4 regions of the Pseudomonas sp. NPDC077186 genome follow, and region 4 is predicted to be linked to each of the others. Evidence: predicted binding sites of a transcription regulator. Region 4 holds the regulator's gene; each other region holds the start of a gene.
The links. The regulator sigma-54, encoded in region 4, starts transcription at its own class of promoters, with help from an activator protein. The targets are predictions, from matches to a motif close to ANTGGCATNNANNTTGCTNT.

Region 1 (2,199 bases), on a different contig from region 4:
GTCGACCTTGCCGAGGATCTCGCCGACCACTTCCTCGAACGGCACGCTGATAAACAGCACGCGCTGCGAACGGCCGAACTTCTGCCACAGGTAGTGGGCCACTTCCATCACGCCCAGCTCGTGGGCGCGACCGCCGAGGTTGAAGAAGCAGAAGTGGCTGACCAGGCCGCGGCGCATCATCTGGTAGGCCGCCACGGTGGAGTCGAAGCCGCCGCTCATCAGCACCAGGGTCTGCTCCAGCGAGCCCAGCGGGTAGCCGCCGAGGCCTTCGTGGCGGTGATGGACGACGAACAGGCGCTGGTCGCGGATCTCCATGCGCACTTCGACCTGCGGCTTCTTCAGGTCGATGCCGGCCGCATTGCACTCCTGGCGCAGGCGCGAGCCGACATGGCGCTCGACGTCGATGGAGCTGAAGGCGTGCTTGCCGCCGCGTTTGCAGCGCACGGCGAAGATCTTGCCCGGCAGCTGGTCGGCGTAGTGGCGCTTGCAGTGCTCGGTGATGTCGTCCAGATCGCCCAGCGGGTACTCGTTGACCTCGAGGAACAGGCCGATGCCGGGCGTATTGCGCAGGCGCTCGGTCATCTCGGCGAGCAGGCGCGGATCGTCCAGGTCGGTCTCGACCTCGAGGTTGTCCCAGACACCGGTCACCCGCAGTTCGGGGTCAAGATCACGCAGCACGGTGCGGATGTTCTTCCCCAACTGGCGGATGAACTGCTTGCGCACCGGGCGGCTCTTGATGGTGATTTCCGGGAAAACTTTGACGATCAGCTTCATGAATTGGGCGCCTGCAGGGGCGACGGAAAAACAGGGGCGCGGATTATAGCGGAAATTGCTCAAGCTTTGACCAAAAATACTGCGCACCTCGCAGAGCGCACCAAAATAGAACATTGCGATATTTGACAGCCCCTAAATGGTGCAAATATTCCTGCACATGTCCCATGCAGGCCGCGCAGCGCCTGAGTTTTCGGGCTTCCGTCCATTCCGGGGCACTGGCATGCAATTTGCTCCCTTGTGAGGCAGGTTGCCCTGGAGGACTATCCCGCCGGGCTTCACCGCACATATCGGGGCTCCACGAAGCGAGCCTTTTCCATCTGGAGGACAACATGTCTAAGGCTGTTCAACTGATCAAAGAACACGACGTGAAGTGGGTAGACCTGCGCTTCACCGATACCAAAGGCAAGCAGCACCACGTGACCATGCCGGCTCGCGATGCCCTGGACGACGATTTCTTCGAACACGGCAAGATGTTCGACGGCTCCTCCATTCATGGCTGGAAAGGCATCGAAGCCTCCGACATGATCCTGATGCCGGTCGACGACACCGCCGTGCTCGACCCCTTCACCGAAGAGCCGACCCTGATCCTGGTCTGCGACATCATCGAGCCGAGCACCATGCAAGGCTACGACCGCGACCCGCGCTCGATCGCCAAGCGCGCCGAGGAATTCCTCAAGACCACCGGCATCGGCGACACCGTGTTCGTCGGCCCGGAGCCCGAGTTCTTCATCTTCGACGAAGTGAAGTTCAAGTCCGACATCTCCGGCTCGATGTTCAAGATCTACTCCGAGCAAGGCTCCTGGATGACCGACGGCGACGTCGAAGGCGGCAACAAGGGCCACCGTCCGGCCGTCAAGGGCGGTTACTTCCCGGTTCCGCCGTGCGACCACGACCACGAAATCCGTACTGCCATGTGCAACGCCATGGAAGAAATGGGCCTGGTCGTCGAAGTGCACCACCACGAAGTGGCCACTGCCGGCCAGAACGAAATCGGCGTGAAGTTCAACACCCTGGTGGCCAAGGCTGACGAAGTTCAGACCCTGAAGTACTGCGTACACAACGTCGCCGACGCCTACGGCAAGACCGCCACCTTCATGCCGAAGCCGCTGTACGGCGACAACGGCTCGGGCATGCACGTGCACATGTCGATCTCCAAAGACGGCAAGAACACCTTCGCTGGCGAAGGCTATGCCGGCCTGTCCGAGACTGCTCTGTACTTCATCGGCGGCATCATCAAGCACGGTAAGGCCCTGAACGGCTTCACCAACCCGTCGACCAACTCCTACAAGCGCCTGGTTCCGGGTTTCGAAGCTCCGGTGATGCTGGCCTACTCGGCCCGCAACCGTTCCGCCTCGATCCGCATCCCGTACGTTGCCAGCCCGAAAGCCCGCCGTATCGAAGCGCGCTTCCCGGACCCGGCTGCCA
Region 2 (2,199 bases), on a different contig from region 4:
CTTCCGGGCTGGAGTACATGATGTGGTAACCGATCACCAGGTACATCACGCTAGCCACCGCGTACAGGGCGATGTTCTTGGTCAGGATCTCGGTGGTGTTCTTGGCGCGGACCAGGCCGGATTCGAGCATGGCGAAGCCTGCCGCCATCCACATCACCAGGGCACCGCAGATCAGAAAGTAGAAGGTATCGAAGCCGTACTGCAGTGCAGTCAATGCTGTGTTGTCCATTTTTCACCTCTTGCCGGCGCTTATTGTGCGCTGTTCGGTTAAGACGCCCGGGTTGGCGCCGGACGCGTTCCGTATGCTTTACAGGTAGTTGCCACGCTCGATCTGGATCGCTGAACCCCTTGCACCGCAAGGCGACCAGGCGTTCCCATCGCGGAGCGCGAGACCTGCGAGGGTCAGGCACAGCGGGGCGGCGAGGACTTCGCCGACACCGGCATTCGTCGTCGACAGCGGCGCGAGGCCGCAAATCGAGGGCAAAAGGGCTCCTAGCCCTGCGAAAGTTCGCAGAGTCATGGGTTTACTCCTGGGGCGTGGGGTTCGGAGGGTTTAGATCGCGTCGGTATCGGTTTCGCCGGTACGGATGCGGATCGCCTGTTCCAGATTGACCACGAAAATCTTGCCGTCGCCGATCTTGCCGGTGTTGGCCGCCTTGGTGATGGCCTCGATGACGCGATCGAGCTGATCGTCGGCGATGGCCACGTCGATCTTCACCTTGGGCAGGAAGTCGACCACGTACTCGGCGCCGCGATACAGCTCGGTGTGGCCCTTCTGGCGGCCGAAGCCCTTGACCTCGGTGACGGTAATGCCCTGCACGCCGATCTCCGACAGCGACTCGCGCACGTCGTCCAACTTGAACGGCTTGATGATGGCAGTGACTAGCTTCATGAAACTTTCTCCCGTGTAAGGTGGACTTGCCCCAGGAATTGCGAACCCGGCTCAAGTCTAAGCGCAGTGTCTGGCTTTTGTAATGCACCGACCGCCCCAGCCTGGCGTGGCCGATACCCACCAACCGCTCCCGACGAAACACTCCCCCGCTCCGTCCGACGCACCGGTACTGCATCGGTGCATGAGTCGCTAGGCCCTAAGCAGAAAGCTTGCCAGCTCCCATAAAAGCGCCGCGATTCAGGGTTTTACCTGCAGTCTGGGGCAGCCGGGGCGAGCCCGCGACGGCACTTACGCACAAGATTGGTGCGCCATGCGCGCCGACCGTGCGCAAAAATCGTGCAACTGCCGGGGGCGGCGCCCCGCCGCCGACCGCGTGCTACACTGCCGGCCGTCTGTACTCGGAACCCGACCATGCTGCCGCCCAAAGCCCTGCTCGACACCCTCAGTAGCCACGCCTCGCGTCTGTTCGGCGGCGACAGCCCGCTGCCGCGCGCGGAACTGGAGGCCCAGTTCAAGGCCCTGCTGCAGAGCGGCTTCAGCAAGCTCGAGCTGGTCAGCCGCGAGGAGTTCGACAGCCAGATGGTGGTCTTGGCCCGCACCCGCGCGCGCCTGGAGGCGCTGGAAGCCAAGGTTGCCGAGCTGGAAGCCAAGCTCAACCCACCCGCCGACTGATTCAGCGGCGGGACCGATCAAGGAGCGATCATGTCCCTGGCCCTCGTCCACAGCCGCGCCCAGGTCGGCGTCGAAGCGCCGGCCGTCACCGTCGAGGCGCACCTGGCCAACGGCCTGCCCTCCCTGACCCTGGTCGGCCTGCCGGAAACCGCGGTCAAGGAAAGCAAGGACCGCGTGCGCAGCGCTATCCTCAATGCCGCCTTCGAATTTCCCAGCAAACGCATCACCCTCAATCTGGCCCCCGCCGATTTGCCTAAGGACGGTGGGCGCTTCGACCTGGCCATCGCCCTGGGCATTCTCGCCGCCAGCGGTCAGGTACCGGCCCCATCTCTCGATGAATACGAATGTCTCGGCGAACTGGCGCTATCCGGCGCCGTGCGCCCGGTGCAGGGCGTGTTGCCGGCGGCGCTGGCCGCCCGCGAAGCCGGGCGCACCCTGCTGGTGCCGGCGGCCAATGCCGAAGAGGCCAGCCTGGCCTCCGGGCTCAGGGTGATCGCCGTCGAGCATCTGCTGCAGATCGCCGCGCACCTCAACGGCACCGCCCCCCTCGAACCCTATGCGGCCCGGGGCCTGCTCCGGCAGAGCCTGCCCTACCCCGACCTGGCCGAAGTGCAGGGCCAGCTGGCGGCCAAGCG
Region 3 (2,199 bases), on a different contig from region 4:
CGCAGCGCCTGCGCATCTGGTCGGCGGCCTGTTCGTCCGGGCAGGAGCCCTATTCGCTGTCGATGTCGATCGACGAGTTCGAGCGGACCAATATCGGCCAGCTCAAGGGCGGGGTGCAGATCGTCGCCACCGACCTGTCGCCGTCGATGCTGGCCAACTGCAAGTCCGGCGAGTACGACAGCCTGGCCATGGGGCGCGGCCTGGCGCAGGAGCGCCTGCAGCGTTATTTCGATCCCAAGGGGCCGGGCCGCTGGCAGGTCAAGGCGCCGATCAAGAACCGCGTCGAGTTCCGCCCGCTCAATCTGCTCGACAGCTATGCGGCGCTGGGCAAGTTCGACATCGTGTTCTGCCGCAACGTGCTGATCTACTTCTCCGCCGAGGTGAAGAAGGACATCCTCACGCGCATCCATGCCAGCCTCAAGCCGGGCGGTTACCTGTTCCTCGGTGCGTCCGAGGCACTCAACGGCCTGCCCGAGAAGTACCAGATGGTGCAGTGCAGTCCGGGCATCATCTACAAGGCGAAATAGCCGCGCAGATGCCGCGTAACGACAAACGGGAGGCCAAGGGTCTCCCGTTTTCGTTTGGGTTGCGCCATCCGGCGCGCATCCATGGTGATGCAATGTCCGCTGGTGCGCGCGTCGCACCTTACGACAATGGGCTGCGGCGGTGGCGGCAAGGCGGCGTTGCCGCTTGCTTGCCCATGGGCGGTAAGGGCTTGCCGCTTTGCCGCTGGCCTTGTCTCATTTCTTATATAAACAACTGATTTATAAGTGATTTTTTAGTTGGCACAAGCTTTGCTGAATATCTGGCAGGAAAGACCAGACTGCCCCAGCGGCAAAGGTTGCAGAACATGAGCATCAATTTCGGCAAGGCCCTCGGTATCCACGAACAGGCACTCGGCTTCCGCGCCCAGCGCGCCGAGGTGTTGGCCAACAATATCGCCAACGCCGATACCCCCAACTACAAGGCGCGCGACCTCGACTTCGCCAGCGTGCTGGCCGCGCAGAGCGCCAAGCAGCAGCGCGGCAACGTCGCCCTGGCGCGCACCGACGGCCGTCATATCGGCGCCGAGGGCATCGCCACCGGCCAGGCCGAGCTGGCCTACCGCACGCCGCTGCATGCCTCGCTGGACCAGAACAGCGTCGACCTGCAGATGGAGCAGTCGAACTACGCCGAGAACTCGGTGCACTTCCAGGCCAGCTTCACCTTCCTCAACAGCAAGTTCAAAGGGCTGACCAGCGCCCTGCGCGGCGAATAAGGAGCGCGACCATGTCCCTTGCCAGTGTCTTCAATATCGCCGGAACCGGCATGAGCGCGCAGAGCACGCGCCTCAATACCATCTCCAGCAACATCGCCAACGCCGAGACGGTGTCCTCGAGCATCGAGCAGACCTACCGCGCCCGCCATCCGGTGTTCGCCACCGTGTTCCAGCAGGCCCAGGGCGGCGACCGCGGCTCGCTGTTCGCCGAGCAGGACGAGGCCGGCCGCGGCGTGCAGGTGCTCGGCGTGGTCGAGGACCAGAGCAGCCTGATGCCGCGCTACGAGCCGGATCACCCGGCGGCGGACGCCGGCGGCTACGTGTACTACCCCAACGTCAACGTGGTCGAAGAGATGGCCGACATGATTTCCGCCAGTCGCGCCTTCCAGACCAACGTGGAAATGATGAATACCGCCAAACAGATGCTGCAGCGCGTGCTGACCCTGGGTCAGTAAGTCAGCGAAAGGGAGTCAGGCATGAGCACAGTCAGCGGCACCAGTTCGGTACTGGATCAGTACCAGATCAAGCAGGACACCACGCAGAACAAGGAGCTCGGCAAGAACGAGTTCCTCAACCTGCTGGTGGCCCAGTTGAACAACCAGAACCCGCTGGAGCCGCAAGGCAACGGCGAGTTCATCGCCCAGCTGGCGCAGTTCAGCCAGGTCGAGGGCATCGAGAAGCTCAACACCAGCATGGAGTCGCTGCTCTCCGGCTATCAGTCGTCGCAGGCGCTGCAGGCCTCGTCGCTGGTCGGGCGCAAGGTCATAGTGCCGACCGAGAAGGCGGTGGTCGACACCAGCGAGAGCTTCAAGGCCAGCACGGTGCTGCCGGTCACCAGCAGCAACGTCTACGTCAACGTCTACGACAGCGCCGGCTCGGTGGTCACGCGCATCAACCTGGGCGAGCAGGCCGCCGGCAACGTCAGCTTCATCTGGGACGGC
Region 4 (2,199 bases):
CCTCCATGGTCACCTGAACGTTGGTGATCTTGTCGAAGTGGCGTTCCAATCGGCCGAGTTTCTCGCCGATATAGTCACGCAGGGCGTCGGTCACATCCAGCTGGTGTCCACTGATGTTGACTTGCATACCGCTTTCTCCTTGTTGCCTTGTGTAAGAGGCGGGTCCTATGCGACCCGCCGCCGGAACACTTTGGCTTGGAAGCGAGAGGCTTCCAATCGATCTGGCCTACATCAGTCGCTTGCGCTCGCTGGAGGGCGCTATGCCGAGGGATTCGCGGTACTTGGCGACTGTCCGACGGGCGACTTGGATGCCTTGTGCCTCCAGTAAACCAGCGATCTTGCTGTCGCTCAACGGCTTTTTCGCGTTTTCTGCGGCAACCAGTTTTTTGATGATGGCGCGGATCGCGGTGGACGAGCATTCGCCACCCTCGGCGGTGCTGACGTGGCTGGAGAAGAAGTATTTCAGCTCGTAAATGCCGCGCGGGGTGTGCATGAATTTCTGCGTGGTGACCCGCGAGATGGTCGACTCGTGCATGCCCACCGCCTCGGCGATATCGTGCAGCACCAGCGGCTTCATCGCCTCGTCGCCGTAGTCGAGGAAGCCGCGCTGGTGCTCGACGATCTGCGTGGCGACCTTCATCAGCGTCTCGTTGCGGCTCTGCAGGCTCTTGATAAACCAGCGCGCTTCCTGCAGCTGGTTGCGCATGAAGGTGTTGTCGGCGCTGGAGTCGGCGCGTTTGACGAAGCCGGCGTACTGCGGGTTGACCCGCAGGCGCGGCATGGCCTCCTGGTTCAGCTCCACCAGCCAGCGGTCGTTGTGCTTGCGCACGATGACGTCGGGCACCACGTACTCCGGCTCGCTGGACTCGATCTGCGAACCCGGGCGCGGGTTGAGGCGCTGGATCAGGTCGATGACCTGCTTGAGCTCGTCTTCCTTGAGCTTGCTGCGGCGCATCAGCTGGGCGTAATCGCGGCTGCCGAGCAGTTCCAGGTAGTCGCCGACCACGCGCTGGGTCTCGCTCAGCCAGGGCGTGCCGGCGGGCAGCTGGCGCAGTTGCAGCAGCAGGCATTCGCGCAGGTCGCGGGCGCCGATGCCGGCCGGCTCGAACTGCTGGATGCGGTGCAGCACCACTTCCACCTCGTCCAGCTCGACGTCCAGTTCGGGGTCGAAGGATTCGGCGACTTCCTCGAGGCTTTCTTCCAGGTAGCCGTCGTTGTTGATGCAGTCGATCAAGGTGGCGGCGATCAGCCGATCCTTGTCCGACATCGGCGCCAGGTTGAGTTGCCAGAGCAGGTGGCTGTGCAGGCTCTCGCCGCTGGAGGTGCGGGTGGTGAAGTCCCACTCGTCGTCGTCGTTGCTCGGCAGGCTGCTGGCGCTGGTCTGGTAGACGTCTTCCCAGGCGGTATCGACCGGCAGTTCGTTGGGGATGCGTTCGTTCCACTCGCCGTCTTCCAGGTTGTCCACCGTGGGGGTGGTTTCCTGGTAGCTGTCTTCCTTGCTCGGGGTGGGCGCGGCGCTTTCCGCGCCGTCGGCCATGGGGTCGCTGTTGTCGAAGTCGTCGCCGTCTTCCTGGCGCTCGAGCATGGGGTTGGACTCCAGTGCCTCCTGGATTTCCTGTTGCAGGTCCAGGGTCGACAGTTGGAGGAGGCGGATAGCCTGTTGCAGCTGCGGGGTCATCGTCAGCTGCTGGCCCATCTTGAGGACTAGCGATGGTTTCATTGCAGACCTTAATTCACCGGCGGGTTACGCCTTCCACTACAGGGCGCCGGGGCGCCACCAGGAAGCAAATTATATGCCTGAGTTTAGGGGGTTTGCCTAGGTCTTGTAATCTTTCTGTAGTGGGAGTAATCGGTGCCTACAAGCGGAACTCATGGCCCAGGTACACCTCTTTCACCGTCTGGTTGGCGAGGATGGTCTCGGCGTCGCCCTCGGCGATCAGCTGGCCGTCGTTGACGATGTAGGCGGTTTCGCAGATGTCCAAGGTCTCGCGCACGTTGTGATCGGTGATCAGGATGCCGATGCCCTTGGTCTTGAGGTGGTGGATGATCTGCTTGATGTCGCCCACCGAGATCGGGTCGACGCCGGCGAAGGGCTCGTCGAGCAGGATGAACTTGGGGTTGGTGGCCAGGGCGCGGGCGATTTCCACGCGGCGCCGCTCGCCGCCGGACAGGCTCATGCCGAGGCTGCCTGAGATGTGG

Region 1: a site for sigma-54 is predicted at 989-1,008, ahead of glnA (glutamate--ammonia ligase). Genes of this name have one in related genera too.
Region 2: a site for sigma-54 is predicted at 1,090-1,109, ahead of glnK (P-II family nitrogen regulator). Genes of this name have one in related genera too.
Region 3: a site for sigma-54 is predicted at 782-801, ahead of flgB (flagellar basal body rod protein FlgB). Genes of this name have one in related genera too.

Annotation. Positions count from the first base shown of each region.
Region 1 is NZ_JBITWE010000003.1:90,826-93,024, forward strand. Features, by position in the region: gene thiI (tRNA uracil 4-sulfurtransferase ThiI) at 1-774, opposite strand, end outside; gene glnA (glutamate--ammonia ligase) at 1,104-2,199, shown strand, end outside.
Region 2 is NZ_JBITWE010000003.1:312,165-314,363, forward strand. Features, by position in the region: gene ACIGKL_RS13445 (ammonium transporter) at 1-229, opposite strand, end outside; gene ACIGKL_RS13450 (hypothetical protein) at 308-520, opposite strand; gene glnK (P-II family nitrogen regulator) at 554-892, opposite strand; gene ACIGKL_RS13460 (accessory factor UbiK family protein) at 1,304-1,564, shown strand; gene ACIGKL_RS13465 (YifB family Mg chelatase-like AAA ATPase) at 1,595-2,199, shown strand, end outside.
Region 3 is NZ_JBITWE010000001.1:523,186-525,384, reverse strand. Features, by position in the region: gene cheR (protein-glutamate O-methyltransferase CheR) at 1-527, shown strand, start outside; gene flgB (flagellar basal body rod protein FlgB) at 851-1,258, shown strand; gene flgC (flagellar basal body rod protein FlgC) at 1,270-1,713, shown strand; gene flgD (flagellar hook assembly protein FlgD) at 1,735-2,199, shown strand, end outside.
Region 4 is NZ_JBITWE010000002.1:173,876-176,074, reverse strand. Features, by position in the region: gene hpf (ribosome hibernation-promoting factor, HPF/YfiA family) at 1-127, opposite strand, end outside; gene ACIGKL_RS09455 (RNA polymerase factor sigma-54) at 227-1,720, opposite strand; gene lptB (LPS export ABC transporter ATP-binding protein) at 1,857-2,199, opposite strand, start outside.